One region of the Citrobacter freundii ATCC 8090 genome, then DNA from elsewhere that is predicted to be linked to it. Evidence: predicted binding sites of a transcription regulator. Region 1 holds the regulator's gene; each other region holds the start of a gene.
The links. The regulator PhoB, encoded in region 1, activates phosphate uptake and scavenging genes when phosphate is short. The targets are predictions, from matches to a motif close to CTGTCATAAAACTGNCNNAT.
Positions count from the first base shown of each region.

Region 2: glpT (glycerol-3-phosphate transporter) is a predicted target of PhoB. The motif match lies at 4,724-4,743, and genes of this name have one in related genera.
Region 3: acuI (acrylyl-CoA reductase (NADPH)) is a predicted target of PhoB. The motif match lies at 6,567-6,586, and genes of this name have one in related genera.

Region 1 covers NZ_CP049015.1:1,173,261-1,183,938, reverse strand. Annotated here, with positions in the region: gene proY (proline-specific permease ProY) at 1-290, opposite strand, end outside; gene brnQ (branched-chain amino acid transporter carrier protein BrnQ) at 372-1,691, opposite strand; gene phoR (phosphate regulon sensor histidine kinase PhoR) at 2,097-3,392, opposite strand; gene phoB (phosphate response regulator transcription factor PhoB) at 3,443-4,132, opposite strand; gene sbcD (exonuclease subunit SbcD) at 4,323-5,525, shown strand; gene sbcC (exonuclease subunit SbcC) at 5,522-8,665, shown strand; gene araJ (MFS transporter AraJ) at 8,858-10,030, shown strand; gene mak (fructokinase) at 10,038-10,678, opposite strand, start outside.
Region 2 covers NZ_CP049015.1:3,310,475-3,321,152, reverse strand. Annotated here, with positions in the region: gene G4551_RS16105 (Rpn family recombination-promoting nuclease/putative transposase) at 1-353, opposite strand, end outside; gene glpC (anaerobic glycerol-3-phosphate dehydrogenase subunit GlpC) at 537-1,727, opposite strand; gene glpB (glycerol-3-phosphate dehydrogenase subunit GlpB) at 1,724-2,983, opposite strand; gene glpA (anaerobic glycerol-3-phosphate dehydrogenase subunit A) at 2,973-4,601, opposite strand; gene glpT (glycerol-3-phosphate transporter) at 4,872-6,230, shown strand; gene glpQ (glycerophosphodiester phosphodiesterase) at 6,234-7,301, shown strand; partial or broken gene G4551_RS23885 (hypothetical protein) at 7,364-7,453, opposite strand; gene yfaE (ferredoxin-like diferric-tyrosyl radical cofactor maintenance protein YfaE) at 7,475-7,729, opposite strand; gene nrdB (class Ia ribonucleoside-diphosphate reductase subunit beta) at 7,729-8,859, opposite strand; gene nrdA (class 1a ribonucleoside-diphosphate reductase subunit alpha) at 8,970-10,678, opposite strand, start outside.
Region 3 covers NZ_CP049015.1:4,467,624-4,478,301, forward strand. Annotated here, with positions in the region: gene rng (ribonuclease G) at 1-1,096, opposite strand, end outside; gene G4551_RS21470 (Maf family protein) at 1,086-1,679, opposite strand; gene mreD (rod shape-determining protein MreD) at 1,687-2,175, opposite strand; gene mreC (rod shape-determining protein MreC) at 2,176-3,198, opposite strand; gene mreB (rod shape-determining protein MreB) at 3,265-4,308, opposite strand; gene csrD (RNase E specificity factor CsrD) at 4,615-6,555, opposite strand; gene acuI (acrylyl-CoA reductase (NADPH)) at 6,781-7,755, shown strand; gene msrP (protein-methionine-sulfoxide reductase catalytic subunit MsrP) at 7,875-8,879, shown strand; gene msrQ (protein-methionine-sulfoxide reductase heme-binding subunit MsrQ) at 8,880-9,479, shown strand; gene accB (acetyl-CoA carboxylase biotin carboxyl carrier protein) at 9,872-10,342, shown strand; gene accC (acetyl-CoA carboxylase biotin carboxylase subunit) at 10,353-10,678, shown strand, end outside.

The DNA of each region.
Region 1 (10,678 bases):
AAACAATAGGTCCAGCCGGTGATATAGCCTGCCAGCGGTCCGAGGTTTTCCTGCGCATAGCGCGAGAAGGAGCTGGCTGCAGGGTTATGAACAGACATTTCGCCCAGCGCGCGCATAATAATATACGCCGCTACGCCGCCGATAATATAGGCCAGCAACACGCTTGGCCCCGCCATTTTGATGGCATCGGCCGAGCCATAGAACAACCCGGTACCAATTGCTGAACCTAATGCCATAAAGCGGATGTGCCGGGTGCTCAGCCCACGCTTTAGCTTGTTATTACTTTCCATCGATTCCTAACCTGTTAACACAATAAAAAAACCACGGGGCCATGTTAATAGCCCCGTGGTTAAAACTTATTGTCAGTGATATTAGTGTGCGCTGGAGGTCACTTGTCGACCCGCGGCGCGATCCCAGATAACTGCCAGGACCACCATCACGACTGTTGGCATCAACCACGCCAGCCCCTGCTCCGCCAGCGGTAAACGCTGGGTCCAGGCCGGTAACACGTCGCCAATTGCAGAAGCTTTAATGCCATCAAGGATACCAAAAATCAGGCTGATAAACATCGCAGGTGCAATGACGCGGGAAGAATTATGCCACCATGAGCGGGTAAAGCTTAATACAACCAGTGCGATACATGGCGGATAGATAGCCGTCAGCACCGGAATAGAGATCTGAATCAGATGGCTCAGACCCAGGTTAGAAACCACCATCGAGAAGCCGCCGAGGATAAATACCAGCGTACGATAAGACAGTGGAACGTACTGGGCAAAGAACTCTGCACACGCACAGGTCAAGCCAACCGCGGTGACCAGACAGGCGATGAAAATCAGCGCCGCCAGCAGGAAGCTTCCTGCACCGCCAAAGGTGTGCTGAACATACGCATGCAGAATCGCCGCGCCGTTAGCAGACTGATCGACCAGAATCGCGCTATCTGAACCCAGACGGAACAGCGCGAGATACAGCAGCGTTAAGCCCACACCCGCCATTAAACCCGCCCAAACGGTGTAACGGGTCAGCAGACGCGCTTCAGTAACACCACGTGAGCGAGCGGCGTTAACGATAACAATACCAAACACCATCGCGCCCAGCGTATCCATGGTCAGATACCCGTTCACGAAGCCATTAGAAAATGCCGCAGTTTGGTAGGCTTCCATCGCATTACTGATCGGGCCTGCTGGCCAGACGATTGCGGCGACAGACAGAACCACCAGCGCCAGGATTTTCAGCGGCGCCAGGAAATTACCCACCGTATCCAGCAGTTTGCCCGGATACAGCGAAACCAGAATCACAATCGCGAAATAGATAACGCTATAGATAAACAGCGGCAGCGCAGAGTCTCCGGTCAGCGGTGCAATCCCGACTTCGAAAGAGACCGTCGCGGTACGCGGGGTAGCAAATAACGGCCCAACGGCCAGATAGCAAACAGTCGCCAGTAGCAGACCAGCAACTTTACCGATAGGTGTGCTCAGTCGGTCCACACCACCACCGACTTTCGCCAGCGCGACAACGGTAAGTACCGGCAGGCCAACGGCGGTAATCAAAAAGCCAAAAGCCGCAGTCCAGACGTGTTCACCTGCCTGCAAACCAACCATTGGGGGGAAGATGATGTTACCTGCACCAACGAACAGTGCAAATGTCATAAATCCCAAAGCGATAATATCGCGCGATTTTAACTGATGGGTCATAAAGTCTTACTGCCTGTGGATGTGGTGTTGAAAATAATAAATTTTTGCCTTTCCCTGGGGGACAATACAGCGGCATTTTTGCTCAATTCCAGCGGGAAACACTCCCGACCTGGCGCGGCGAAGAATAGTTTTTCGATTTACCGCGTAAATGCAGTCGGTATGACAGCATCTGGAGCGCAATTTAAACGCTTATAACGTTTTAAAGCAAGGTGGGATCCAAAAACCAGAACAATATAGCGATATGAAAAATGGGGTTAGCACAAAACACCATTTCATGGAAAAAGGTATGGGTAATAGTTCGAACAAAAAACAATCAAACGTCGTAAAATTCAGGAGTCATATATTGACCGCATAGAAAAAGCCAGCTTGTGCTGGCTTTTGGAAAGATAATCTTACGAATGTGCTTTAACCGTTACTTTTGGCAATCAAACGTTCCGGGATCACGAAACTAAATCGCGTCCCTTTGCCTGGTTCGCTTTCGATATTCAAACGGCTGTCGTGATGATGCAGCGCATGTTTCACGATGGCAAGGCCCAACCCGCTACCGCCCGTTTGCCGCGATCGCGCCTTATCTACCCGATAAAAACGCTCGGTCAGGCGTGGAATATGCTCGGCGGCAATGCCTGGACCGTTGTCTTCCACGCAAAACTCCGCCCCCGACGCCACATGCCGCCAGCCAACGGTAATGTGCGTTCCCGCTGGTGTGTGGTTCACCGCGTTGTACACGAGATTCGAGATAGCGCTACGCAACTGCTCCTCGTTGCCCCGCACGTTCAGGCTGTTATCGACATCAAAGGTAAACGTATGTTTATGCTGGCTCAGGGTTTGCGCTTCGTGCTCGATCACGCGCAGCATCATGGGCACATCGACTTTCTCATTCAGTTGCAACGTCGGAGCAGCTTCAATTTTTGACAGCGTCAGCAGCTGCTTCACCAGGCCTTCCATACGGTACGTTTGTTCGCGCATGGTATGCAGCGCTTTTTCGCGCGTTGTCCCTTCCAGCGGATGCTCCTGCATCATTTCCAGATAACCTTGCAGCACCGTCAGCGGTGTGCGCAGCTCATGGCTGGCGTTGGCGAAAAAGTTTCGCCGTGAACCTTCCAGTTGGTGCATCTGGGTAACGTCGCGCGCCACCATCAGCAGTTGCTTATCCGTGTAGGGCATCACGCGAATTTCCAGATGCCGTCCGGTATTGAGCACCAGATTGATAGGCCGGCTAAAGTCGCGCGTTTTCAGATATTGAGTGAATTCCGGGTATCGCAGCAGGTTAAGAATATTTTGCCCGCTATCGTCCGGCCAGCGCAGTCCCAGAACCTGCTGAGCCAGTCCGTTACACCAGAAGATACCGCCTTCTTCGGTGGTCAATACCACCGCGTCGGGTAGTGATTCCGCCCCGCTGCGAAAACGTTTGATCAGGTTACCCAGTTCTCGACGGCGCTTTTTGTTGCGCAGCTGCATTTGATGCAGCCCATATAACAACGGCTCCCAACTGCCTCGCCCCGGCGGCGGCGTCATGCTTCTGTCAACCCATAGCCACCAGGACAAACGTAATAGATTCCAGAAATGCCAGATAAGCAGGCCCGTTACCGACACCAGTAAAAACCAGGGCAGGTAACCGAAAAAAGCGCTAAGGATAAATGCCGGTATGCAGCACAGGATCAGCTCCAGTACCAACCTTTTCCATGACAATCGTTCTAGCAAACGTCTTACTCCATAAACGGCCTAATCCATCAGGCCCTGATTCTTGTCAGTCAGAAGCGGGTCGAAAAACGATATCCCGTCCCGCGAACTGTCTGCACCATTCGATCGTGTCCGCTGTGCTCCAGCGCTTTACGTAAGCGGCGGATATGCACATCCACTGTCCGGTCTTCCACGTAGACATTGGTTCCCCAGACATGATTGAGGAGTTGTTCACGGCTGTAGACGCGCTCAGGGTGGGTCATAAAGAAGTGCAACAGTTTGAATTCGGTCGGCCCCATATCCAGCGGATCCTCGCCGGTCATCACGCGATGCGAGGTCGGATCAAGGCTTAGCCCCTGCATCTCAATAACCTCTTCCACCGCCATCGGTGAAATACGACGCAGAACCGCTTTAATACGCGCCACCAGCTCCTTGGGAGAAAACGGCTTGGTAATATAATCATCCGCACCGGTTTCCAGACCCCGGACGCGGTCTTCCTCTTCACCTCTCGCCGTCAGCATCATCACGGGGATATCCCGCGTCATGGCTTCGCGCTTGAGATGTTTAATAAACTGCAGACCCGAGCCGCCGGGAAGCATCCAGTCAAGCAGGACGAGATCCGGCCAGGGTTCATTGAGTTGGTTCACAGCACTGTCATAGTCTTCGGCTTCTACGGGTTGAAAACCGTTTTGCTCGAGCACGAAGCAGACCATTTCACGAATTGGAGCTTCATCTTCTACGACCAGAATACGTCTCGCCATGATTTGCCCTGTTTATAATTAAATCGTTTGCCATCAATACGGTGCCATTATGCGTCAGTTTTATGACAGATTTATGAAAAGATAGCCCAGGTTTAACGCAGCCCGGCGAATTATGACAGCCCGGAGACAAGATATTACCGTCCTTGAAAGGTTATAATCCCCACCACTGTTTTATCGTCATGGAACTCTTATGCGCATCCTTCACACGTCTGACTGGCATCTGGGCCAAAATTTCTACAGCAAGAGCCGCGCCGCTGAACATCAGGCCTTTCTCGACTGGCTGCTGGAAACGGCACAATCCCACCAGGTGGATGCCATTATTGTGGCGGGTGATATTTTCGATACCGGCTCACCGCCAAGCTACGCTCGTGAGCTGTATAACCGTTTTGTCGTTAATTTACAGCAAACCGGGTGTCATCTGGTGGTGCTGGCAGGCAACCACGACTCCGTCGCCACACTCAATGAATCCCGCGATATACTGGCGTTTCTCAACACCACGGTCGTTGCCAGCGCCGGCCATGCGCCGCAGATTCTGCCGCAACGTGACGGCACGCCGGGGGCAATTCTGTGCCCGGTTCCTTTTTTACGTCCACGCGACATCATTACCAGCCAGGCCGGGCTAACCGGGCAAGAAAAACAGCAACATTTGCTGTCAGCCATCACCGACTATTACCAGCAGCAGTATCAGGATGCCTGCACGCTGCGTGGTGATCAGAATCTGCCCATCATCGCGACCGGGCATTTGACCACCGTCGGCGCCAGTAAAAGTGACGCCGTCCGAGACATTTATATCGGTACGCTGGACGCCTTCCCTGCACAAAACTTCCCTCCGGCGGACTACATCGCGCTGGGCCATATTCACCGGGCGCAGGTTATCGGCAGCACGGAGCATATTCGCTACTGCGGCTCGCCGATCGCTCTCAGTTTTGACGAGTGCGGCAAAAACAAATGCGTGCATCTGGTGAGCTTTGAAGCAGGGAAACTCAACGCCGTCGAGAATCTCACCGTACCGGTCACCCAGCCGCTTGCGGTACTGAAAGGCGATCTCGCCGCCATTACCGCCCAGCTTGAGCAGTGGCGCAACGTACAGCAAGAGCCGCCGGTGTGGCTGGATATTGAAATTACCACCGATGACTATCTGCATGATATGCAGCGTAAAATCCAGGCCTTGACCGAAGATTTACCGGTTGAGGTGTTATTGGTGCGCCGCAGTCGGGAACAGCGCGAACGTATTATGGCCAATGAACGTCGTGAAACATTAAGCGAGCTGAGCGTGGCGGAGGTTTTTGACCGCCGCCTGGCGCTGGAAGAACTCGAAGAACCGCAGCGCGAGCGGCTTAATCAGCTGTTTAGCGCAACCGTACAGACGCTTGCCGGGGAGGCTGAAGTATGAAAATTCTCAGCCTGCGCCTGAAAAACCTCAACTCCCTGAAGGGAGAATGGAAAGTCGATTTCACCGCAGAACCTTTTGCCAGCAACGGGCTGTTCGCCATCACCGGGCCCACTGGCGCGGGGAAAACCACCCTGCTGGACGCAATTTGCCTTGCGCTGTACCACGAAACGCCGCGCCTGAATACTGTGTCACAGTCGCAAAACGACCTGATGACCCGCGACACAGCGGAGTGTCTGGCCGAGGTGGAGTTTGAGGTGCGGGGCGAAGCCTACCGCGCATTCTGGAGCCAGAACAGGGCACGCAACCAGCCTGAGGGCAACCTGCAGGTCCCGCGCGTAGAGCTGGCCCGCTGCGCCGACGGTAAAATCCTCGCCGATAAAGTCAAAGACAAGCTGGAGATGACCGCCGAGCTTACCGGGCTGGATTACGGTCGTTTTACCCGTTCCATGCTGCTCTCTCAGGGCCAGTTTGCCGCATTTCTTAATGCCAAACCAAAAGAGCGCGCCGAACTGCTGGAAGAGCTGACCGGCACAGAGATTTACGGTCAAATCTCCGCTATGGTGTTTGAAAAGCACAAATCAGCGCGTACGGAGCTGGAAAAACTACAGGCCCAGGCCAGCGGCGTGGCGCTGTTAGCACCAGAGCAGGTGCAATCCCTGACGGAAAGTTTGCAGGTACTTACTGACGAAGAAAAACAATACCTTACCAGCCAACAAACCCAGCAACAGCACCTCAACTGGCTCATTCGGCAAAATGAGCTACAAACGGATATAAACCGTCACCAGCAGGCATTACAGGCAGCGCTTCAGGCGCAAGAAGACACGCAGCCGCAGTTGGCGGCACTGAGTCTGGCACTGCCGGCCAGGGCGTTACGCCCGCACTGGGAGCGAATTCAGGAACAAACGGCTACTATCGAGCGTACACGCCAGAAGATTCAGGAAGTGAATGCTCGCTTACAAAGCAGCTTAACGCTGCGCGGGCGTATTCGCCAGCAGGCGCAAATGCAGTCGACCTTGATACTAGCCGAACAACAGACGTTAACCGACTGGCTTAATGAGCATGATCGCTTCCGCTTATGGAGTAGCGAACTGGCAGGATGGAAAGCGCTGCTGGCCCAACAGTCCGACGCCAGCGCCCAGCTACGCCAATGGCAGCAGCTGCGAGAGAACGACACGCGTAAGCTCAATGCACTAACGCTTCCCGCGCTGACCCTTTCGCCGCAGGAGGTAACGGATGCGCTGGCGCAACATGTGCAGCTTCGTCCATTACGCCAGCGGCTGAGCAATTTACACGGACAAATCACCCCGAAGCAAAAACAACTGGCACAGTTACGCGCCACGCTTGTACAGCGTCAACAAGAGTTGACCCAGCGCAACGCGGTGCTTGCCGAAAAACGTCAGCGCTATAAAGATAAAAATCAGCAACTTACCGATGTGAGAGTCATTTGCGAGCAAGAAGCCCGCATCAAAGATCTGGAAAGCCAACGGGCATTGTTGCAATCCGGCATGCCTTGCCCGCTATGCGGCTCCACCGCACATCCGGCGATTGAACGCTATCAAACGCTCGAACTGAGCGTGAATCAGACGCGGCGTGAGGCACTGGAAAAAGAGGTCAAAACACTGGCCGATGAGGGTTCAACGTTACGCGGCCAGCTTGAGGCGATAACCCAGCAACTTCAGCGGGATGAACGCGAAGCACAGACGCTTTCTCAGGAGGAGCAAGCACTTACTCAAGAGTGGCTGACCGTCACCGCCAGCCTCAACGTCACGCTACAACCGCAGGATGACATTGCCCCGTGGCTGGCCGCTCAGGAAGAGCACGAACAACAGCTTCACCAGTTGAGCCTGCGTCATACCCTGCAGGCGCAAATCACCGCGCATACCGAGCAGATTACCCAGCTCCAGCTGCATATTGACCAGCGCCAGGCGACGCTAACCGCCGAGCTTTCCCGCTATGGTCTGGCCCTTCCACCCGAGGATGACGTCGCCTCATGGCTAAGCGAACGGGCGAACGAAGCACAAATGTGGCAACAGCGTCAGAATGAACTGACCGAGTTACAGGCCCGGATTGCCCAGCTTGCGCCGCTGCTGGAAACGTTGCCTGAAACCGAGGCGCTTTCTGAAAACATTGAGGATTTGTCGCTGGAAAACTGGCGGCAGGTGCACGACGATTGCCTCTCTTTACAGGGACAGTGGCAAACCTTGCAACAGCAGGAGGCGCAGGACGTTCAGCGCGCCGCGGAAATCCAGGCGCAGTTTGATGCCGCATTGCAGGCCAGCATCTTTGCCGATCGCGACGCCTTTATTGCCGCCCTGCTGGACGAAGAGACCTTTAATCGCCTGGAGCAGTTGAAGCAATCACTGGAAGGCCAGCGACAGCAGGCCCAAACGCTGGTTAATCAGGCCCAGCAGGCACTGGCGGCTCATCAACAGCAGCAACCAACAGAAGTGGATCTCACGCTGACGGCGCAGCATCTGCACGACGCGCTGGCGCAGCTCACCCAACTGCTACGCGATAACACTACTCGTCAGGGCGAAATTCGCCAGCAGCTCAAACAAGATGCTGAAAACCGCCAGCAGCAGCAGGCGCTGATGCAGGAGATTGAAAAAGTCGCGCAGCAGGTCGAAGACTGGGGGTATTTGAATGCACTGATCGGCTCGAAAGAGGGAGATAAGTTCCGCAAATTTGCCCAGGGGCTGACGCTGGATAACCTCGTCTGGCTTGCCAACAACCAGTTAACCCGTCTGCACGGTCGCTATTTGTTGCAGCGCAAGGCCAGCGAAGCGTTAGAGCTGGAAGTGGTTGATACCTGGCAGGCCGATGCCGTACGTGATACGCGTACGCTTTCCGGCGGCGAGAGCTTCCTCGTGAGTCTGGCGCTGGCGCTGGCGTTGTCCGATCTGGTCAGCCACAAAACCCGAATTGACTCCCTGTTCCTCGACGAAGGTTTCGGCACGCTGGACAGTGAAACGCTGGATACCGCCCTGGACGCGCTTGATGCGCTCAACGCTACCGGTAAAACCATTGGCGTGATCAGCCACGTCGAAGCGATGAAAGAGCGCATTCCGGTACAGATCAAAGTGAAAAAAATCAACGGTCTGGGCTACAGCAAACTCGACAAAATGTTTGCGGTGGAGTAATCGGCCAGCGGATGTGGTGTCACAGGCCGGATAAGCGCTAACGCTATCCGGCACGCTAGGTAGCACAATATTGCATACTCAGGGACGGATATGAAATGGCATTCCACTTCACTTATCCGCAAGCTATCGCTATTGGCGGCGAACATTCGTCGCTATGACGCATATCCTGCGTCTTTCTTGTTGGCAGGTGGTATGAAAAAAGTCATTTTCTCTTTAGCGCTCGGAACATTTGGGCTGGGCATGGCCGAGTTTGGCATCATGGGTGTCCTCACTGAGCTGGCGCGGGACGTGGGAATTTCCATTCCTGCCGCTGGCCATATGATTTCGTTTTACGCCTTTGGCGTAGTGTTTGGCGCGCCCATTATTGCGCTCTTTTCCAATCGCTTTTCGCTCAAACATATTTTGCTGTTTCTGGTCACCCTGTGCGTGATTGGCAACGCCATCTTCACCCTCTCTTCCTCGTATTTTATGCTGGCGGTGGGCAGGCTGGTTTCCGGCTTCCCTCATGGCGCATTTTTCGGCGTGGGCGCGATTATCCTGTCGAAGCTGGCCCGTCCGGGAAAAGTCACTGCCGCCGTCGCGGGCATGATTTCGGGGATGACCGTTGCCAATCTGGTTGGCATTCCCGTCGGCACCTGGCTAAGCCAGGAATTTAGCTGGCGCTACACGTTTCTGCTGATAGCCGTCTTTAATATCGCCGTAATAGTCTCGGTCGCTTTTTGGGTCCCCAACATTAGCGATGAGGCAAAAGGGAAACTGCGCGAACAATTTCACTTTTTGAAAAGCCCCGCCCCGTGGTTCATTTTTTCCGCCACCATGTTTGGGAACGCCGGGGTTTTCGCCTGGTTCAGCTACGTCAAACCGTACATGATGTATATCTCCGGCTTCTCCGAGGCGCTAATGACCTTCATCATGATGCTGGTGGGATTGGGAATGGTGTTGGGAAATCTGCTAAGCGGTAGGCTGTCAGGCCGTTATACGCCGCTGCGAATTGCGGTAATAACCGACTTCGTCATTGTGCTGGCTCTGCTGCTGCTCTTTGCCTTTGGCGGCATCAAAGCCGCGTCGCTGACCTTCGCTTTCATTTGCTGCGCGGGTCTGTTTGCTCTGTCGGCGCCGTTGCAAATTTTGCTGCTGCAAAATGCTAAAGGGGGAGAACTACTGGGCGCGGCTGGCGGGCAAATTGCCTTCAATCTCGGCAGCGCGATTGGCGCGTACTGCGGTGGCATGATGTTGACGCTGGGATTTACCTACAACTACGTGACGCTGCCGGCTGCACTGCTGTCGTTTTCTGCGATGTCCTCGCTGCTGCTCTATGGTCGCCTGAAGCGCGGCGTGCAACAACAGGTTGCACCCGCGACATAACAACCGTTTATACGTGCGGCCACAGCCAGGCCGCGCCGCGCACGCCGCTGGAGTCACCGTGCAACGCCTGGCGTAGAGGCGTTTCACACTCGCCACCAAAAACAAATTGCTGCATCAACGTCGGAACGTTTTGATACAGTCGATCGACATTGCTCATTCCGCCACCCAGCACAATGACGTCCGGATCGAGAATATTCACCACATGTGCCAGTGATTTCGCCAGACGAAGCTCATAGCGGCTCAACGCTTGCTCCGCAAGAGTATCCTGCGCATTAACAAGGCTGATAATTTCACTGCCTTTGAGCGGCTTACCGCTCAGGCGCTGGTAGTCGGTGGCAAAACCGGTCCCAGAAATGAAGGTTTCAATGCAGCCTTGCTTGCCGCAATAACAAGGGACTTCCTGCCGATAACGCAGCTCATCTTCGTCCATCCACGGCAGCGGATTATGCCCCCACTCCCCTGCGGTACCGTTACCGCCGGTGTGTGCCCGACCATTCAGCGCCACGCCTGCGCCACATCCGGTGCCGATAATCACCGCAAACACGGTTTGCGCCCCCGCCGCCGCACCATCCACCGCTTCAGAAACCGCCAGACAGTTGGCATCATTTGCCAACCGCACTTCGCGATTCAGACGCGAACTCAGGTCTT
Region 2 (10,678 bases), 2.1 Mb from region 1:
ATCACCAGCGGCAGCGTTTTATTCCCGGCATCAAGATGATGCTGCATCGCAGCGGTGGCATAGCGCATCAGGCGGAATGCCATGTGCTGCACGGCTGTACTCTGATGTTCGATGACACAATAGATATAGCCGTCACCTTCGTGGGTTTTTAGCGACCACAATACGTCGGAGTAGTACGCGCGGAGATCCTGTTCGATAAAACTGGTGGACTCCAGCTTCAGCGTTTGCAAATTGCATATCTCACGTAATGTCGCGGGGAGGTGAATCTCCATAAAATCCCGGGCCATCTCAGGATAAGAAATGATCTTTTTAAAAACCGCATCATGCGGTGTGGATGTAGTGGATTTAGCCATGGTAGTCCGTCACCAGAAAGAGAAGATGGCGTGACGGTATCCACTTTTAACAAGCGCAGCATATGAGAAATTGATTTTTTGCGTGGGTGAATCAGAGATAAATACGCCCGACTGCAACGTATTCAAATAAGCGGAACTGGATGCGCAAAAATGCCCGGTAGCAAACACCACCGGGCAACTGAGTTACCCCAACGCTTTGGCAAGCAGGGTGATGGGATGTTCGCAACGCTTACTGGTAGACATCTCAATCTGCCATTTACAGGTTTCGCAGTCGGTGACGACGATATCAGCGCCGCTTTCTTCAATTTGGCGGAATAACGGTGCGCCAATAGACTGTGAAGTCGGATAGTTTTCCTTTTTAAAGCCGTAAGTCCCGGCAATCCCACAACACTGAGAATCCAGCACCGTCAGCTCCAGCCCCGGAATTTGTCGCAGTAGCTCCAGCGTGTAGAGCGTCCAGCCCATTTTCTCCATATGGCATGGCGTGTGATAGACCACCTTCAGCGGCAGCGTTTTCAGCGGCAGCGTTTTACCTTCATCCAGCTTGCGCCACAGCCAGCGGGTTGCCAGTTCAATGTGTTCTCGCAGGCCTGAGTTGTCGACATCCAGCACTTCTGGATATTCATCACGTAGCGCAAAGGTACAGGTTGATGAGGTGGCGATCACCGGAATGCCTTTGCCATCAATCGCTTCCCGGAGTGAGGCCACGTTGCTGACCGCCTGCTTACGCGCTTTATCTGTAAATCCGTTAGCAATCAGCGGCACGCCACAGCATTTCTCTTTACTCAGCAGTTGCACGCCGGTTCCCATCGCATTCAACACCTTGATCAGGTCTTTGCCAAGCTGGGGATGGTTGTAATTCACAAAACAGCCGTGGAAAAAGGCGACCTGATCCTGATACTGCGCCTGCTGTGCGGCAATGCTGCGATACCAGCGGCGGAAGGTACCAAAGGAGTACTTCGGCAGCGTACGGCGATGATCGATTTTTAGCGCGTAATCCAGCAACTGACGTACCGGTTTTAGTGAGGTGGCGGTATTCACTATTGGGGCGAAGGGGGTGGAAACGCTACCCATTAAATCGGTATGGCTTAAGACGAAGTTACGCAGCGATGGGCGCGTCGTGTCGTATTTGGCGCGCGCGCGCTGGATGATATCGCCGATTTTCACGTCTGACGGACAGGCCACTTCGCAGCGTTTACAGTTGATGCAGTATTTCAGCGCATCGTCATATAGCGCGCCATCTTTCAGGCGCAGACGTTCACCGTCCGGGCCGGCCTGCTTAGGGCCCGGGTAGCTAGGGTTGACGCGGCTTACCGGGCAGGCGGTGGTGCACACCGTACATTTGATACAACTTTCAAAACGTGTGTCGCTCATTGCTGTCCTCCTGCACGTTTCGCAATATGATGTGCGGCATGTAAGGCGCTGACTGCGCACACGCCGCCTCCGCAACCCTGGGCGATAGGGTCGAATCCGCCGAGGACAGAACCGATGGCGTACATGTTCTCTATCGTTTTTCCCGCCAGTGATGGGCGCAATGTGGCATCGGTTGTGACGCCAAACAGTTGCCACGGTTGTGGGTCGAAAACGTCACGCTGATACCACTCGGCGCGGGTAGCTGTTTGCTGTACATCCAGTCCCAGGATTGGTTCGTGGATTGCCTCACGCGTGGCGACCAGCCCGCTGCTGAAAAAACTGCCGCTGGCGAGCACGGCGAAACGTGGCCGCAACGGGATATCGGCATGATTTCGGGTCCAGATTTCGCTGACCACGCCATCCTGACAGGTGATTTTCTTCACTTCATCACCCGGCATCCACACACCGCCCTGGCGCACAAACTGGCGCTGCAATTTGTTGTGTAAACGCATGCCCAGTACCGAAGGAGGTAGGGTCGGTAACAGTGTCAGCGAGCAGGGGAGGCGCTCGTTAAGCCACTGCCAGAGCCGCTCATCTGCCAGACCAAAGCAGGCCGGCATGATTATCATGTCGCAGGTTTTTGCCATTGGCAGCAATGCGTCATAGAGCAGCGACCATTTATCTTCGTTATCCAGCAGGCGCGCAATATTAACGGCGCGAAACTCGGTTGGGTTATCACGCAGGACATCCAGTTCCGGCAGTTCGATTTCTGCCGTCTCGACGCTGAGATTACGTTGGCGTAATGACGCCGCGGCGAGATGCGCCTGAAAATCCAGTAACCCGCTAATCCCTACAACGCATATACGCTGCGCGGACAGCGGCCAGACCGGCACTTCCGGGGAACTTAACCAGGTTGAGCGCAGGGTGCCCAGCGGGGTAACACGTTGATGTGCCTGATGCACGTTGCCTTGCAAATGCGTTCCGCATTCTTCCAGTAAATTTTGCGCCTGCTGGGCCAGTTCCAGAACGTTCTGCGTTCCGATGGTGCTATACGGATGTGCGGGTGCCTGAGTGTGCAGTGCATTCAAACCCGCTTCTATATCCGTCACCGGTTGACCATCGGGTAAGCTGCTGAGCAAATCCAGTGAGCCGGAGGAAAAATGCAGGGCGCTTTGGCCGCGGGTAACAATCGTGCAGCGCAGTCCGCTTTTTTGCAGTTGCAGGCCACATAGCAGTCCAGCGAGGCCGCCGCCGATAATGACGGTATCAAATTTCATCCTGGTGCTCCTTCTCCAGACCACACAACCCTTGATAAACCCAGCGAGTGAATTCGCTTTCGCGCAGTGCATCTCCCCAGGCGATAGGCTGCACACCTTTCCAGCGTTCGTTGAGGAAGTCGGAAAGCTGAGTAATGGATTGTGCTGCGGTAGTGACATTAAAACGTTGCAGCAAACCTGCGGCGCGACAGGCACACAATTCGCCCTGGCAGGTTCCCATTCCGACGCGGGTACGGCGACGTAAATCGAGCAGACTGTTGACGGTTAAATTCTCGACGGCGTATTGCACTTCGCCTGCGGTGACCGCTTCGCATTCACAGACCAGGCTGCGATGTTGACGGCCTTCGCTCAGCCACGCTGGGGTACGATCGCCGTGACGGTAGACCGCCGAACCGCGTAGCGGCGCAGGTAACGAAATAACGCGTTTAAGCGTATGCTCGGTAGATTCCTGTGAGCCAGGCAACGCGGTGTCTGCGGTTGTGCAAGGCTGGGTATTGCCCAGCTTGCGGCAAACGGCATCGGTAGCCCACTCCGCCATCAGGCGGTAGGTCATCAGTTTGCCGCCGGTAATGGTGATAAACCCTTCCAGTCCGTCACGCTGGGCGTGATCGAACAGCACAATCCCACGGCTGACGTTACGCCCGGTGGGATCGTCGTCGCTGGCTACCAGCGGACGCACGCCGGAGTAGGCGCGTAAAATGCGCGTTTTCGCCATAATCGGCGCCAGTTTCTCGCCCTCACGCAGCAGAATGTCAACTTCTTCTGCGGTGACGCGGTTGCTGTCGATATCATCGTAATCAATGTGCTGCGAGGTGGTACCGATCAATGAGATGGTATCGCCTGGCACCAGAATATCGGCGTCAGACGGTTTACGGCAGCGGTTGATGACATGCTGGTTAATCCGATGATCCATAATCAGCAACGAACCTTTGGCCGGGAACATACGGATGCTCAGATCGGCATATTCCGCAATGCGTTGACCCCAGATCCCGGCAGCGTTGACCACAACCGGTGCATGCAGGGACTGCATTTCGCCCGTCAGATGATTGCGCACGTTAACGCCGCAAACCGTTGCCCCTTCACGGAGAAGTCCCGTGACTTCATGCGCCGTTAAGATAACCGCGCCATGCTCACGCGCATCCAGCATGTTGGCGGCGGTTAAGCGGAAAGGATCAACCGTGCCGTCAGGCACTTTTACCGCACCAATCAGCTGTGGATTCACGGAAGGTTCGATAATACGTGCCTGCTGAGGGTCAATCGCTTCTGCGCGAATCCCTGCTTCTTCACAGGCGCGAATAAAGGTCGCCTGAAAGGAGAGCTCATCCTCCGGCAGGGTAATAAACAGACCGTCCGTTGGCTCAACGCAATGGCGGGCGATACGTTTCAGAATTTGGTTTTCGCTGATGCACTCACGGGCAGATTCAGCATCGGTGACGGCGTAGCGTGCACCGCTGTGCAGCAGGCCGTGGTTGCGCCCGGTCGCACCTGTGGCGATATCGTGGCGTTCCACTAAGATGACGCGCAACCCGCGCAGCGCACAATCGCGTGCGATCCCTGCACCTGTTGCTCCTCCACCAATGATAATCACGTCACTTGTTTGCGAGTCGCGAGTTTTCATTGTTTTTCCTCACAGTTCGTTTTTTATCATTTAGCCACATAAAAAACATGGATTGTTTGATTTCGCGCATAATCGCTCATTATTCGAAAATGAAACGTGATTTCGTGCGCCTTTATGAACATTTGTCATAAATCTGTAACAATATGTGCTGCGTTTCACATTTTTGTTATGTATCTTTCCTTAACATCGCGGCCACACTGGGAGCGGTAGGGTAGTAATGACGAACTGCAGTGTTTACTTCGAATGAAAGACGGCCACGGAGGCTACACTATGTTGAGCATTTTTAAACCAGCGTTACACACGGCGCGTTTGCCTGCAGCGGAGATCGACCCGACATATCGTCGATTACGTTGGCAGATTTTTCTGGGGATTTTCTTTGGTTATGCCGCGTACTATCTGGTACGTAAGAACTTTGCCCTTGCGATGCCGTATCTGGTTGAGCAGGGGTTCTCGCGTGGCGATCTGGGTTTTGCGTTGTCCGGTATCTCCATTGCTTACGGATTTTCGAAATTCATCATGGGGTCCGTTTCGGATCGCTCGAATCCGCGCGTTTTCCTGCCAGCGGGTCTGATACTGGCTGCGGCAGTGATGTTGTTTATGGGCTTTGTGCCGTGGGCGACATCGAGCATCGCGGTAATGTTTGTGCTGCTGTTCCTCTGCGGATGGTTCCAGGGGATGGGCTGGCCGCCGTGTGGTCGTACCATGGTGCACTGGTGGTCGCAGAAAGAGCGTGGCGGCATCGTTTCCGTTTGGAACTGTGCGCATAACGTGGGTGGCGGTCTGCCTCCTCTGTTATTCCTGCTGGGTATGGCCTGGTTCAATGACTGGAAAGCGGCGCTGTACATGCCTGCTTTCGGTGCGATCGTCGTCGCGCTGTTTGCTTTTGCTCTGATGCGTGACACTCCGCAGTCCTGTGGTCTGCCGCCAATCGAAGAGTACAAGAACGATTATCCGGACGATTACAACGAGAAAGCGGAAGAAGAGCTGACTGCGAAGCAGATCTTCATGCAGTACGTACTGCCGAACAAACTGTTGTGGTACATCGCTATCGCCAACGTGTTTGTTTATCTGCTGCGCTACGGCATCCTGGACTGGTCGCCGACTTACCTGAAAGAAGTGAAGCATTTTGCACTGGATAAATCATCCTGGGCCTACTTCCTGTATGAATATGCGGGTATTCCGGGCACGCTGCTGTGTGGCTGGATGTCGGATAAAGTCTTCCGTGGAAACCGTGGCGCGACCGGCGTATTCTTTATGACGCTGGTGACGATTGCGACCATCGTTTACTGGATGAACCCGGCAGGCAACCCGAACGTAGATATGGCTTGTATGATTATCATCGGCTTCCTGATCTACGGCCCGGTCATGTTGATTGGTCTGCATGCGCTGGAACTGGCACCGAAAAAAGCGGCAGGTACGGCGGCTGGCTTTACTGGTCTGTTCGGTTATCTCGGCGGTTCTGTGGCTGCGAGCGCCATTGTCGGCTACACCGTTGACTTCTTCGGTTGGGACGGCGGCTTTATGGTGATGATTGGCGGTAGTGTGCTGGCGGTTATTCTGCTGGTAGTCGTCATGATTGGCGAAAAACGCCATCACGAAGAGATCCAGCTCAAGCGTAACGGGGGCTAATAGATGAAAACCACATTGAAAAGTCTCAGCGTGGCGCTGATGCTGGCAGGTATGGTTGTGAGCAGCGCGGCGGTTGCCGCAGATAAAGTCGTGATTGCGCACCGTGGCGCCAGCGGTTATCTACCGGAGCATACGTTACCTGCGAAAGCGATGGCCTATGCTCAGGGAGCGGATTACCTGGAACAGGATTTGGTGATGACTAAGGACGACCATCTGGTAGTCCTGCATGACCACTATCTTGACCGCGTCACCGATGTTGCCGAACGTTTCCCGGATCGCGCGCGTAAAGATGGGCGTTACTACGCTATCGACTTTACGCTGGATGAGATCAAGTCGCTGAAGTTTACTGAAGGCTTTGATATCGAAAATGGCAAAAAGGTCCAGACCTACCCGGGGCGTTTCCCGATGGGTAAATCTGATTTCCGTGTGCACACTTTCGAAGAAGAAATTGAGTTCGTTCAGGGATTAAATCATTCAACCGGTAAAAACATCGGCATTTACCCGGAAATGAAAGCGCCGTGGTTCCATCATCAGGAAGGGAAGGACATTGCGGCTAAGACGCTGGAAGTACTGAAAAAGTACGGGTACACCGACAAGAACGACAAGGTCTATCTGCAGTGTTTTGATGTCGCAGAGTTAAAGCGCATTAAGAATGAACTGGAACCGAAGATGGGGATGGATCTCAATCTGGTACAGTTGATTGCATATACAGACTGGAATGAAACTCAGGAGAAAAAGCCAGACGGCAGTTGGGTTAATTACAACTACGACTGGATGTTTAAACCGGGTGCCATGAAGCAGGTTGCGCAGTATGCGGACGGCATTGGGCCGGACTACCACATGCTGATTGATGAGAAGTCGAAGAAGGGCAATATCTCGTTAACTGGCATGGTGCAGGACGCACATCAGAATAAGATGGTGGTGCATCCTTATACCGTTCGCGCCGATCAACTGCCGGATTACACCACTGACGTAAACCAGCTGTATGACATTCTTTATAACAAAGCGGGTGTTGACGGGCTGTTCACCGACTTCCCCGACAAAGCAGTGAAATTCCTGAATAAAGAGTAATGGCATAAGGCCTGTGATGCACCTCCGGTCACAGGCCTTATTGGACGAAACGTGATTAACTGCTAGATAAGGCCGTCTGCTGTTAACGTTTTCCTACATGCCTGCAGGAGAAATAAAGGGCTGCCGTTCATCGGCGGCTCTTTTGCCAGTAACAATTTTTATCCCGCCTTGCGTTACAGCTCTATTTCAATATCGCCTTTTGCCCGGCAACAGCAGGGCAATATTTCACCCGGTTGAATGAAGGCCAGAGGTTCGGCAATCCAGTCAACCTGTCCCGCCACCAGGCGGGTACGACAGGAGCCGCAGTAGCCTTCACGACACTGATATTCGACTTCAACATCGTGCGACTCGAGTGCGGCAAGTAGGGAAGGATGTTCATCCTGGCACAGCAGTTGTGTGCCAGAGATGCGCAAAGTCACTCGGCCCATCAGAGCTGGAAGTTACTCAGGTCGTCGGTATCAACTTCCGAATCGATCTGGCCGACCAGATAAGAGCTGACTTCCACTTCCTGCGGTGCGACCTGGACGTTATCAGACACCAGCCAGGTGTTGATCCACGGGATCGGGTTAGAGCGGGTCTGGAAAGGCAGATCGAGTCCGACAGCCTGCATACGGATGTTGGTGATGTACTCAACGTACTGGCACAGAATGTCTTTGTTCAGGCCAATCATTGAGCCATCACGGAACAGATAGTCCGCCCACTCTTTTTCCTGCAGCGCGGCCTGTACGAACAGGTCGTAGCATTCTTGTTTGCACTCTTCGGCAATTTCCGCCATCTCCGGATCGTCTACACCGCTGCGCAGAAGGTTCAGCATATGCTGAGTACCGGTCAGATGCAGGGCTTCGTCGCGGGCGATCAGACGAATAATTTTCGCGTTGCCTTCCATTAGTTCACGTTCGGCGAATGCGAAGGAGCAGGCGAAGCTGACATAAAAGCGGATCGCTTCCAGCGCGTTGACGCTCATCAGGCACAGATACAGCTTCTTCTTCAGCTCACGCAGGTTTACGACAACCGTTTTGCCATTAACGGTATGCGTACCTTCACCGAGCAAATGCCAGTAGCTGGTCATCTCGATCAATTCGTCGTAGTAGCTGGAAATACCTTCTGCGCGTTTCTGGATTTGCTCATTAGTGACGATATCGTCAAACACCACCGCCGGATCGTTAACGATATTGCGAATAATATGGGTGTAGGAGCGGGAATGGATTGTTTCAGAAAACGCCCACGTTTCCACCCAGGTTTCCAGTTCAGGGATCGAGATTAACGGCAGCAGCGCGACGTTTGGACTACGTCCCTGAATGGAGTCCAGCAGCGTCTGATACTTCAGGTTGCTGATGAAGATATGTTTTTCATGTTCCGGCAATGCCTGGAAATCGATACGATCGCGAGAAACATCGACCTCTTCCGGACGCCAGAAGAAAGAGAGCTGCTTTTCGATCAGTTTTTCAAAGATGTCATATTTTTGCTGATCGTAGCGGGCGACGTTCACCGGCTGGCCGAAGAACATCGGTTCCAGAAGCTGATCATTTTTCGTCTGTGAAAAAGTGGTGTATGCCATTGATGAGAATCCTGTCTGGAATGTACTGCCGGATGCGCTTTGCTTATCCGGCCTACAATACCGCGAATTAATTTGTAGGCCGGGTAAGCGCTACGCCACCCGGCAAAAGATTAAATCTTACATGCGCCGCTTTCGCAGCCATCGTCCTGAATGGACGGTACCAGATCGTCCTGAGAGTCTTCCGCACCGTCACGGGTGTTCTGATAATACAGCGTTTTGACACCAAATTTGTAGGCGGTGAGCAGGTCTTTCAGCAACTGCTGCATCGGTACTTTTCCGGACGGGAAGCGCGACGGATCGTAGTTGGTGTTGGCAGAAATCGACTGATCGATAAATTTCTGCATGATACCTACCAGCTGCAGGTAGCCGTCGTTGTTCGGCATTTCCCACAGCAGTTCATATGCGTCGTGCAGGTGTTCGTAGTCCGGCACGACCTGACGCAGAATTCCATCTTTCGATGCTTTGATGCTCACGTAACCGCGTGGTGGTTCAATACCGTTGGTGGCGTTGGAGATCTGCGAAGAGGTCTCGGACGGCATCAGAGCGGAGAGCGTGGAGTTACGCAGACCGTGAGTTTTAATTGATTCGCGCAGGCTTTCCCAGTTGTAATGCAGGGATTCGCTGACGATAGCATCCAGGTCTTTTTTATAGGTATCGATCGGCAGAATGCCTTTCGCATAGGTGGTTTCGTTAAACCACGGGCATGCGCCTTGCTCTTTCGCCAGCTCGTTAGACGCTTTCAGCAGGTAATACTGAATCGCTTCAAAGGTTTTGTGAGTCAGGTTATTGGCGCTGCCGTCAGAGTAGCGTTTACCGTTTTTCGCCAGCCAGTAGGCATAGTTGATAACGCCAATACCCAGCGTACGACGCCCCATCGCACCGCGTTTGGCGGCCGGAATCGGATAATCCTGGTAATCGAGCAGCGCATCCAACGCACGTACCGCCAGTACGGCCAGCTCTTCCAGTTCGTCCAGACTTTCGATAGCGCCCAGGTTAAATGCGGACAGCGTACACAGCGCAATTTCGCCGTTTTCATCGTTAACGTCGGTCAGCGGTTTGGTCGGCAGGGCGATTTCCAGGCACAGGTTGGACTGGCGTACCGGCGCGACAACCGGATCAAACGGGCTATGGGTGTTGCAGTGGTCAACGTTCTGAATATAGATACGACCAGTAGAGGCACGTTCCTGCATCATCAGTGAGAACAGCTCAACCGCTTTCACGCGCTGTTTGCGGATGCTGTCGTCGTTTTCATATTGGGTGTACAGACGTTCGAACTCATCCTGATCGGCGAAGAACGCGTCATACAGACCCGGGACGTCGGACGGGCTAAACAGGGTGATGTCGCCGCCTTTCAGCAAACGGGTGTACATCAGTTTGTTGATCTGTACGCCGTAGTCCATGTGACGAACGCGGTTGCCTTCGACGCCACGGTTGTTTTTCAGGACCAGCAAGCTTTCAACTTCCAGGTGCCACATTGGGTAGAACAGCGTGGCTGCACCGCCGCGTACGCCACCCTGAGAGCAGGATTTAACCGCAGTCTGGAAATGCTTGTAGAACGGAATACAACCGGTGTGGAACGCTTCACCGCCGCGAATCGGGCTACCCAGCGCACGGATGCGACCGGCGTTAATGCCGATACCGGCACGCTGAGAAACGTATTTTACAATCGCGCTGGAGGTTGCGTTGATGGAGTCAAGGCTGTCGCCGCACTCGATCAGAACGCAGGAGCTGAACTGACGCGTTGGGGTACGCACGCCGGACATAATCGGCGTCGGCAGCGAGATTTTGAACGTAGAAACGGCGTCGTAGAAACGTTTTA
Region 3 (10,678 bases), 1.7 Mb from region 1:
GCTCCAGGGAGTGCAGTACCCGGCGACGGTGATCTTCATTATTCATGTCGATAAAATCGATAATGATAATGCCGCCGAGGTTACGCAGACGCAGCTGACGAGCAATGGCCTGCGTTGCTTCAATATTAGTATTAAAGATAGTGTCGTCGAGATTACGATGCCCAACAAACGCGCCGGTATTGATGTCGACGGTGGTCATCGCTTCAGTTTGATCGATGATCAGATAACCGCCGGACTTCAGCTCAACTTTGCGTTCCAGCGCGCGCTGGATTTCATTCTCTACGTCAAAGAGATCAAAAATAGGCTGACGCCCGCTGTAATGTTCCAGCTTGCTGGTCATCTCGGGGATATATTCCGCCGTAAATTCCAGTAACGCCTCATAGGTCAGACGGGAGTCGACGCGGATGCGGTCAAGCTGCGCATCGGCAAAGTCACGCAACACGCGCTGTGCCAGTGCCAGTTCACCGTACATCTGGTAGCGCGTTTGTGGGCGCTTTTTACGCTCCATGACTTTTGTCCAGACGCGCTTCAGGTAGGCAGCATCCGAGGCCAGATCCTCTTCGCATACGCCTTCTGCCGCCGTGCGAATGATGAAACCACCCTGCTCATCGCAGTAATCCGCCACCACTTTTTTCAGACGTTCGCGTTCCGTTTCGCTTTCGATACGTTGGGATACGCCAACGTGCGAGGCCCCCGGCATAAAAACGAGATAACGGGAAGGAAGCGTGATGTCCGTCGTCAGGCGTGCGCCCTTCGTTCCCAAAGGATCTTTTACCACCTGCACCATCAGATCCTGACCCTGGCGCACCAGTTCAGAAATGTCGCGTACGGTGAACTGTTTTTGTTCTTCACCCGCCACGCATTCGGTGTGCGGCATGATGTCAGAAGCGTGAAGAAATGCGGCTTTATCCAGTCCAATATCTACAAAAGCCGCCTGCATACCCGGAAGTACACGACTTACACGACCTTTGTAGATATTGCCTACGATTCCGCGTCGCGCCTCACGTTCAATATGAATTTCCTGCAGAATACCGCCATCAATGTAAGCCACCCGAGTTTCCGATGGCGTTACGTTTACCAACAATTCAGCCGTCATGTTTATCCCTTTTCTCACGCAGTGCGTTAAAATTGGTCAGCAACTCATACGTTTCTACCAGCGGTAAGCCGACTACGGCGTGATAGCTGCCATTTATCTTCCTGACAAAACAGCCACCCAACCCTTGAATACCGTATGCACCTGCTTTATCCATTGGTTCACCGCTGGCAACATAACCCGCGATGTCCTCATCGGTTAGTGCTCTGAATGTCACTTCCGTCACTACCAGGCAGTCCAGACTGTGCTGGCAATCGGCCAGTGCCACGGCCGTCATAACTTGATGCGTTTTGCCCGACAGTTTGCGCAGCATTGCTGCGGCGTGGGCAGCGTCGTGCGGTTTTTCCAGCACTTCGCCATTAAGGATAACGATGGTATCCGCACCCAATACCGGCAAATCGCGCGGTGCCAGCGCTACACCAGCCTGCGCTTTTTCGCGCGCCAGACGGGAAACGTACTGCTGCGCACTTTCCTGCGGGTGCCGCTGTTCTTCAATCCCAGGGATCAGCCGTTCAAACGTAACACCAAGCTGAGCGAGCAACTCCTGACGACGTGGAGAACCTGAAGCAAGATACAGAGTATTCATATCAACCTTATTGCACCGCAAACTGCTGACGGACTTTACGCATCAGTAAGAATAGCCATGGCCAAAGCACGCCATTCACTACACTACTCCAGAACACTTCAGGTCTGAAAGAGACGTTGATCACTAAAAACTCGGCCCAGAAAACAATAATATCCACGACCAGTGATAACAACATGACCACCAGCGCCTGTTGCCAGAGCGCGAGGTTTCGGAATAGCTGGAATTTCAGCGCGACCAGATAAGCAATGATACTCATCGACAATGCGCGCACGCCAAGCGTGGAGCCGCTGATGAGATCCAGTATGGCACCCACCACAAATCCCGTGCCCACATTTACGCGATGCGGCAGCGCCAGGATCCAATACAACAAGATGAGCAGTACCCAGTTTGGCCGGAAAACCAGAATGTCATCCGGCCAGGGCATGACTTGCAGCAACAGTGCAATAAGGAACGAGAGCCAAATAACCCAACGTCCCTGGCTACGATAGCTTGCCACTTACTGTCCTCCCGGCTTACGCGGAGCAGGTTGTGGCGGCGTGGTATCCACAGGCGCAGGAGTCACACCTGTTGCAGGAGTTGGCACTGGCGCAGGCGGCCCCATGGCATCTGGTGCTGGCAGAACTTGCGGCATCATTTGCATCAGACGTTCATTGGCAACGCGGTGTACTTCTTCCGGCGTCATCGGGTTCGCGCCATTACGATCGGCACCCCACAACAGCAACAGATAGCGCAAACGCTGCAGACCCGCGGTCGGGCGAGCCTGAATCACGGTATAAGCGCGCTGAGTGTCCAGCTTAACGGAAGAAACAACAGCAACCGGATAACCTTCAGGGAAACGTCCGCCCAGACCCGAGGTGACCAGCACATCGCCAACGCGAATGTCGGTATTGGCCGGCAGGTGTTCGAGCTGAAGATCGTCAGTACAGCCGTTACCCGCAGCGATCACGCGAATATCGTTACGCAGAACCTGAATGGGCAGCGCATGCGTCGCATCGCAAATCAGCAGCACGCGGCTCGTCAGTTTAGCCACCGCCACGACCTGACCCACAACGCCTTTGTCACTAATAACCGGCTGACCTTCGTAGACGCCGTTAACGCTCCCTTTGTCGATCACCACCTGATCGCTGTAAGGGTCATTAACCGTTGAGATGACCTGCGTCACCATCTTTTGTTCGTCCTGACGCAATGGCGATCCCAGCAGCTCGCGCAAACGCGCGTTCTCCTGTTTGTATTGCCCCAGCATCAGCAGTTCGCTATTTTTCAGCAGCAGTTCCTGACGCAATGCCCGGTTTTCAAGTTCGAGTTGGTCACGCGAAGCCAGCGTTTGCGACACGCCGTCAAGTAATTCACGAGGACCATTTGAGATAAAGTAGAAAGGACTGACGGCGGTATCCATGTACGTTCGGATTTGACTAAACGTACCCAAGCGGCTGTCGGCAATAATAACGCCGAGCGCCACCAGCACCGCCAGAATAAGGCGAATCTGTAGCGAAGGGCCACGGCTAAAAATTGGCTTCATAGTCTATGCGTATTCTCGTATCAGAGCGGAAGGGCAACCCGCGGGGGCTACCCAACCTGCATCCGATTACTCTTCGCTGAACAGGTCGCCGCCGTGCATGTCGATCATTTCCAGCGCCTTGCCGCCGCCGCGCGCCACGCAGGTCAGCGGATCTTCAGCAACAACAACTGGAATACCGGTTTCTTCCATTAACAGACGGTCAAGGTTACGCAGCAGCGCACCGCCACCGGTCAGCACCATACCGCGTTCGGAGATGTCAGACGCCAGTTCCGGCGGGCACTGTTCCAGTGCAACCATTACCGCGCTAACGATACCGGTCAGCGGTTCCTGCAGGGCTTCCAGAATCTCGTTGGAGTTCAGGGTAAAGCCGCGCGGAACGCCTTCAGCCAGGTTACGACCGCGAACTTCGATTTCGCGCACTTCGTCGCCCGGATAAGCGGAACCGATCTCGTGTTTAATACGTTCTGCGGTCGCTTCACCGATCAGAGAACCGTAGTTACGACGAACATAATTAATGATGGCTTCATCAAAGCGGTCGCCGCCAATACGAACAGAAGAGGAGTAAACCACGCCGTTCAGGGAGATAACGGCAACTTCAGTGGTACCACCACCGATATCAACAACCATTGAACCGGTTGCTTCAGAAACTGGCAGACCCGCACCGATCGCAGCCGCCATCGGCTCTTCGATCAGGAAGACTTCACGAGCACCTGCGCCCTGAGCTGATTCACGGATCGCACGGCGTTCAACCTGAGTTGCTCCAACCGGTACACACACCAGTACGCGCGGGCTTGGGCGCATGAAGCTATTGCTGTGCACTTGCTTGATAAAGTGCTGGAGCATTTTTTCAGTCACGAAGAAGTCAGCGATAACGCCGTCTTTCATTGGGCGAATTGCAGCGATATTGCCCGGCGTACGACCCAGCATCTGCTTCGCGTCATGACCTACTGCAGCCACGCTTTTCGGCGAACCGGCACGATCCTGACGAATGGCCACAACAGAAGGCTCATTCAATACGATGCCTTGTCCTTTTACATAAATAAGGGTATTCGCGGTACCCAGGTCAATGGACAGGTCATTGGAAAACATGCCACGAAATTTTTTCAACATACTAAGGGATAATCCTGAAAGCTGGGGCGGAAAACAAAATCCGCTTACTTTACCAACCACACGCAGCAGCGACAAGGCGCAAAAATCATCTGCTACGGTGAAAATTAGTGCAGTTCGTTTCCTTTGTTACAAAACCGGCCTGAGTCCATCAGGGCTGAATAAATCAGCAGCACTCCTCGCTTTTGTTTGCAACCTGTCAAAGGTCATTCACCTGCATGTTTGCTGTTACAACCTGGCGAGCAGGCAAGCACACCCCCAGAAGGCACAGCGCGCGTTATTCTACGTGAAAACAAATTAAACGGCAGGTTAAACCGAGTATCTTTGCGAATATTTTTTCACGTTAGTGTCAAGTGGTTGTGATGCAGCAAAAAAATCCCCTTGCCCACCCGCAACTCCGCGTTCTGTCAGCGTATGCCACTCACTACGCGAACGTACGCCCGTAGCGTAAACCTGCGTGGGTGTTCCCGAACAGGCCTCCACCAGGCTTTGAACCAGAAGCTGATTTTCCGTTCGCTTATCAATGTTCCTCACCAGACTTGGATGCAGCTTCAATAACTCAACGTTAAGCTCTTTAATCCAACTGGTGCTCACCAGCGTTAACCCCGCCTGCGTAACGGCAATACGCACGCCCAGCGCATTCATCAATCTGATGACGGGCTGTAACCGGCTGATATGTTGACAGACATCTGCCTCAGCAAGTTCAATAATTATGCGTTTGCGTAATGATTTTTCGCACTGCATCAGCGTATCACGCAGCCAGCGCTGAAAACGTGGGCGAATAAGCGATTCAACCGTTATCTGCATCGCCAGATTTTCCTGCGGCCAGTAACCCAAAAGCAGGGTCAGACGGCTTATCTGCAAACGGTCATACTCTTCAGCCAGGCCAAATTGAAGGACCATCGGCATATATTCCGCCGAAATGACCTCTTCGTTACCATCAAAAATACGGCACATCAGCTCCCGATGGTGCACCCGCCCTTCACGGGTTACTGCAGGCTTTTGATAAATTCTCGGCCCGCCCCGGCTGAGCATCTGTTCGATCAGCGTTCGCCAGCGTACGTTGCCCCGACCTTTTTCCGGCAGCGAGTCATCATAGACCGACCAGCTATTTCCGCCCTGCAATACCGAATTCCGCGTGGCTGCTTCAGCATGATCCATCACTTGCTCCGGCGACTGACCGCTGCGGCAAACGCAAATGCCAATATGAACCATATCGGCACGATCGATCATTTTATTAGTCGGAAGTGCATCTACCGCTTTTAATAATTGCCCGGCAATACTTTCCGCCTCTTTCAACGTGCGGTGTGGCAGCAGGATGGCAAAATCGCTACGGTGGTAACGCGCAAGCAACGCGCCCGGATAGCGCGTCATAAAAGTCGACAACAAATTGATCAGCGTCGAGATTTGTTCTTCCGCGAGGGTGATTCCCCAGCTATCGCGCAGCAGCGTAAAGTCCGGCAGGCGTACCATCATCACGACGCCATGCGAGCCTACTTTTTCCTGATCTTCCAGCAGCGTGGCCAGTTGGTTATCAAAGAACAGGCGGTTGCTTAGCCCAGTTTTTGTGTCCTGCGCGACATAGGAACGAATCAGCGTATCCAGGCGGCTGCGTTGCTCGCGAGCATTTTGAATTTCAGTCAGCAGCATATCGAGCGCACTGCTGGTGCGCGCAGGCCATTCATAGACCGTTCCCCGCACGTTCGGCCCACGTTCGCCGTTCAGAATACGTGTGGAACGAATCTCCAGCAGCTCCTGACCCGAAAGCTGGCGCTGAAGCCAGCGCACAGACAAAAAGAGCATCAGAATAATGAAAGCAATGGCTATCGTGAGCGGTGCGGTGGTCAGTAGCGAATGGAAATAGTTACCCATCGGATCCTGATAAACCAGACGCAATGACATGCCCGGATGCTTGACCAACGGTACGGTGATCTCGCGGTAGAGATTGTTCGTCCCTGCCGGTCGGTAGCTACTGGTGCGCGAGTGGTCATACACCACGTGTTCGCCCTGCAACAGTTCGATGCGCACGATATCAACAGAAACCATCAGCTCATCGATTTGCGGGGTTAACGCAACGACATCTCTGGAGACCAGATGCGTATCAATCGCCGTCGCGACCGCCTGCACGCGCGTGGTGAACTTATATTGAATAGCGTTATAGAAACTCAGCGAACAGCCGATCAGAGTCACGAAGATCGTTAACCCAGTAAGCAGCGTGACAAAAGCTGAAAATTTCGTCGTTAATCGCATCCTTGTGTTAACTCCGACAGTTATGAAACAGGCCTGAAAGTGATAAAGCGACCCAAAAATGCAAAACTGAACGCAAAATCCGTCCATTTATACATACAGTGTGGGCATACTACCAAATCAGGTATATCTGGCAATTTATTGCGCAGAATCGGCATCATGTTTTGATTAGCGAGTATAGTCTTCATTAATAATTTTCCAATCCACTATACGAATTGAGGACAGGTTATGCAGGCTTTGATCTTAGAACAGCAGGACGGAAAAACCCTCGCATCCGTTCAACCCCTCGACGAAAATCAGCTACCTGAAGGCGATGTTACGGTGGATATCCACTGGTCAAGCCTGAACTATAAAGATGCTCTGGCTATCACTGGCAAGGGTAAAATCATTCGTAATTTTCCGATGATTCCTGGTATCGATTTCGCCGGTACCGTGCGTGCAAGCGAAGATCCCCGTTTTCATGCGGGTCAGGAAGTGTTACTGACCGGCTGGGGCGTGGGTGAAAATCATTGGGGTGGACTGGCAGAGCGCGCACGCGTGAAAGGCGACTGGCTGGTTGCGCTGCCAAAAGGACTGGATGGGCGTAAAGCCATGGTCATCGGTACCGCCGGCTTTACCGCTATGCTGTGCGTAATGGCGCTTGAAGATGCAGGTATTCGCCCGCAAGACGGTGAAATTGTCGTCACCGGCGCCAGCGGCGGCGTGGGCAGCACAGCCGTTGCGTTACTGCATAAGCTGGGTTATCAGGTTGCGGCGGTTTCGGGCCGTGAAAGCACCCACGACTACCTGAAAAGCCTGGGCGCTAACCGTATTCTTGGCCGCGATGAGTTTGCCGAGTCTCGTCCGCTGGAAAAACAGCTGTGGGCTGGCGCGGTGGATACCGTTGGCGACAAAGTTCTGGCAAAAGTTCTGGCGCAGATGAACTACGGTGGCTGCGTTGCCGCCTGCGGCCTGGCGGGTGGTTTCGCTCTGCCGACCACGGTGATGCCATTCATTCTGCGTAACGTTCGTTTGCAAGGAGTGGACTCGGTGATGACCCCGCCGGCACGCCGTGCAGAGGCCTGGGCGCGTCTGGTTAAGGATCTGCCGGAATCTTTCTATGCTCAGGCGGCAACGGAAATTACGCTGGCTGATGCGCCGAAGTTCGCCGATGCCATCATCAATAACCAGGTGAAAGGCCGTACGCTGGTGAAGGTGAAGTAACAGGCCCTGGCGCAGAAATTTACACTTAATTAACCAAATTTCGCGGCACATCTACAGACTCCCTGCCATATTAACTACGCGTCCCCTGTCAGTTATGACGCGTAAGCCGGGAGTCTGTTATGAAGAAATTACGTCCATTTACAGAAGCCGACGTCACTGATGAGTCGGCTTTTTTTATGCAGCGCCGCCAGGTACTAAAAGCATTAGGGATCAGCGCTGCCGCCTTGTCTTTGCCCCTCTCTGCACAGGCCGATCTTCTGAGCTGGTTTAAGGGCAACGATCGCCCGCCCGCTCCTGCAGGTAAGCCGCTTGATTTCAGTAAGCCCTCCGCCTGGCAAAATTCACTTCCTTTAACGCCTGCGGATAAGGTTTCTGGCTACAACAACTTCTACGAGTTCGGTCTCGATAAAGCGGATCCGGCAGCCAATGCAGGCAGCCTGAAAACCGATCCGTGGACGTTGCAAATCAGTGGCGAGGTGGCAAAACCACTCACCCTCGATCACGATTCGCTGACCACCCGTTTCCCGCTGGAAGAACGGATTTATCGGATGCGCTGCGTGGAAGCCTGGTCAATGGTCGTGCCGTGGATCGGCTTTCCGTTACATAAACTGCTGGCGCAGGTTGAACCCACCAGCAACGCAAAGTATGTCGCGTTCGAAACGCTGTACGCACCGGATGATATGCCGGGACAGAAAGATCGCTTTATTGGCGGCGGGCTAAAATATCCCTATGTTGAAGGACTGCGTCTGGATGAAGCAATGCACCCACTCACACTGCTTACTGTGGGGGTTTATGGTAAGGCCCTTCCGCCACAAAATGGCGCGCCCATTCGCTTAATTGTGCCGTGGAAATATGGATTTAAAGGCATTAAGTCGATCGTGAGTATCAAACTCACGCGCGAACGCCCTCCGACAACCTGGAATCTGGCCGCGCCCAATGAATACGGATTTTATGCCAACGTGAATCCGCATGTCGATCACCCCCGCTGGTCCCAGGCCACTGAGCGTTTTATTGGCGCAGGCGGTATCCTGGACGTACAGCGTCAGCCCACGCTGATGTTTAACGGCTATGCCGAAGAGGTTGCATCACTGTATCGCGGACTCAATTTGCAGGAGAATTTTTAAGTGCGTCTGACCGCAAAGCACATTATCGGGCTGAAAGTTTGCCTGCATCTTGCCGGTTTATTGCCGTTTGTCTGGCTATTTTGGGCGGTAAATCACGGCGGCCTGAGCGCCGATCCGGTCAAAGATATCCAGCACTTTACCGGTAGGACAGCTCTGAAATTCTTGCTGGCGACCTTGCTGGTCTCTCCACTCACGCGCTACGCTAAACAGCCATTATTGATACGCACACGTCGTCTGTTAGGGCTATGGTGTTTCGCTTGGGCAACGCTGCATTTAACCAGCTACGCACTACTGGAGCTGGGCATTAATAATCTGGCGTTATTAGGGCGGGAATTACTTACGCGACCTTATTTAACATTGGGCGTTGCTAGCTGGGTCATATTATTCGCCCTCACCTTAACGTCTACGCAAGCTGCACAGAGAATGCTGGGTAAAAAATGGCAGTATCTGCACAACTTCGTCTATCTTGTGGCGATCCTGGCACCCATACATTATTTGTGGTCGGTAAAAATTATCTCCCCTCAACCGATTATTTATGCAGCGCTCGCGGCGGTGCTGTTAGCGTGCCGTTACAAGAAGTTTCGCCAGTGGTGGCGGTAGTTTCACGTTATGTGCAGTGCGTTGCAAAACACGGACGATCCGATTTTCTTTACATGTTAACGGTTGATTATCTTCCCTGATAAGACCAGTATTTAGCTGCCAATTGCTACGAAATAGTTATAATGTGCGACTTTGCTATCCCCGGTAGCGTTTTTAAAGCGCTGAAAGGGTGACAATCGCATATTGAAGGTATATTTTGTCTTTTACCCGAAAATGGCAGAAGATAGCCGCACAATGACTAACAAGTCTGGCAATCTCATTTAATGGCAGCAGCACCCAGTGCAGCGCCTGAGATGCGTGGCATCTTGTCACTCACTGTTATAAAAATGCTATACAGACGGCGGTAAAACGCTTGTCACAATCTCACTAAACAAAGAGTACGGAACCCACTCATGGATATTCGTAAGATTAAAAAACTGATCGAGCTGGTTGAAGAATCAGGCATCTCCGAACTGGAAATTTCTGAAGGCGAAGAATCTGTACGCATCAGCCGTGCAGCGCCAGCTGCAAGTTTTCCGATGATGCAACAGGCTTATGCTGCACCAGTGATGCAGCAGCCAGCTCTGTCTAACGCTGTCGCACAAACTGCCTCTCCAAGTATGGAAGCTCCGGCAGCAGCGGAAATCAGTGGTCACATCGTACGCTCCCCAATGGTTGGTACGTTCTACCGCACCCCGAGCCCGGATGCGAAAGCGTTCATCGAAATCGGCCAGAAAGTGAATGCGGGCGATACCCTGTGCATCGTTGAAGCCATGAAAATGATGAACCAGATCGAAGCCGACAAATCCGGCGTAGTTAAAGCGATTCTGGTAGAAAGCGGTCAACCGGTAGAATTTGACGAGCCGCTGGTCGTCATCGAATAACGAGGCGAACATGTTGGATAAAATTGTTATCGCCAACCGCGGCGAGATTGCCTTGCGTATTCTTCGTGCCTGTAAAGAACTGGGCATCAAGACTGTCGCGGTGCATTCAAGCGCGGATCGCGATTTAAAACACGTATTGCTGGCGGATGAGACGGTCTGTATTGGCCCGGCAGCATCCGTAAAAAGCTATCTGAACATCCCGGCTATCATTAGCGCTGCTGAAATCACTGGCGCGGTGGCAATTCACCCGGGTTATGGCTTCCTCTCTGAGAACGCCAACTTTGCTGAACAGGTAGAACGTTCCGGCTTTATCTTCATCGGCCCGAAAGCCGACAC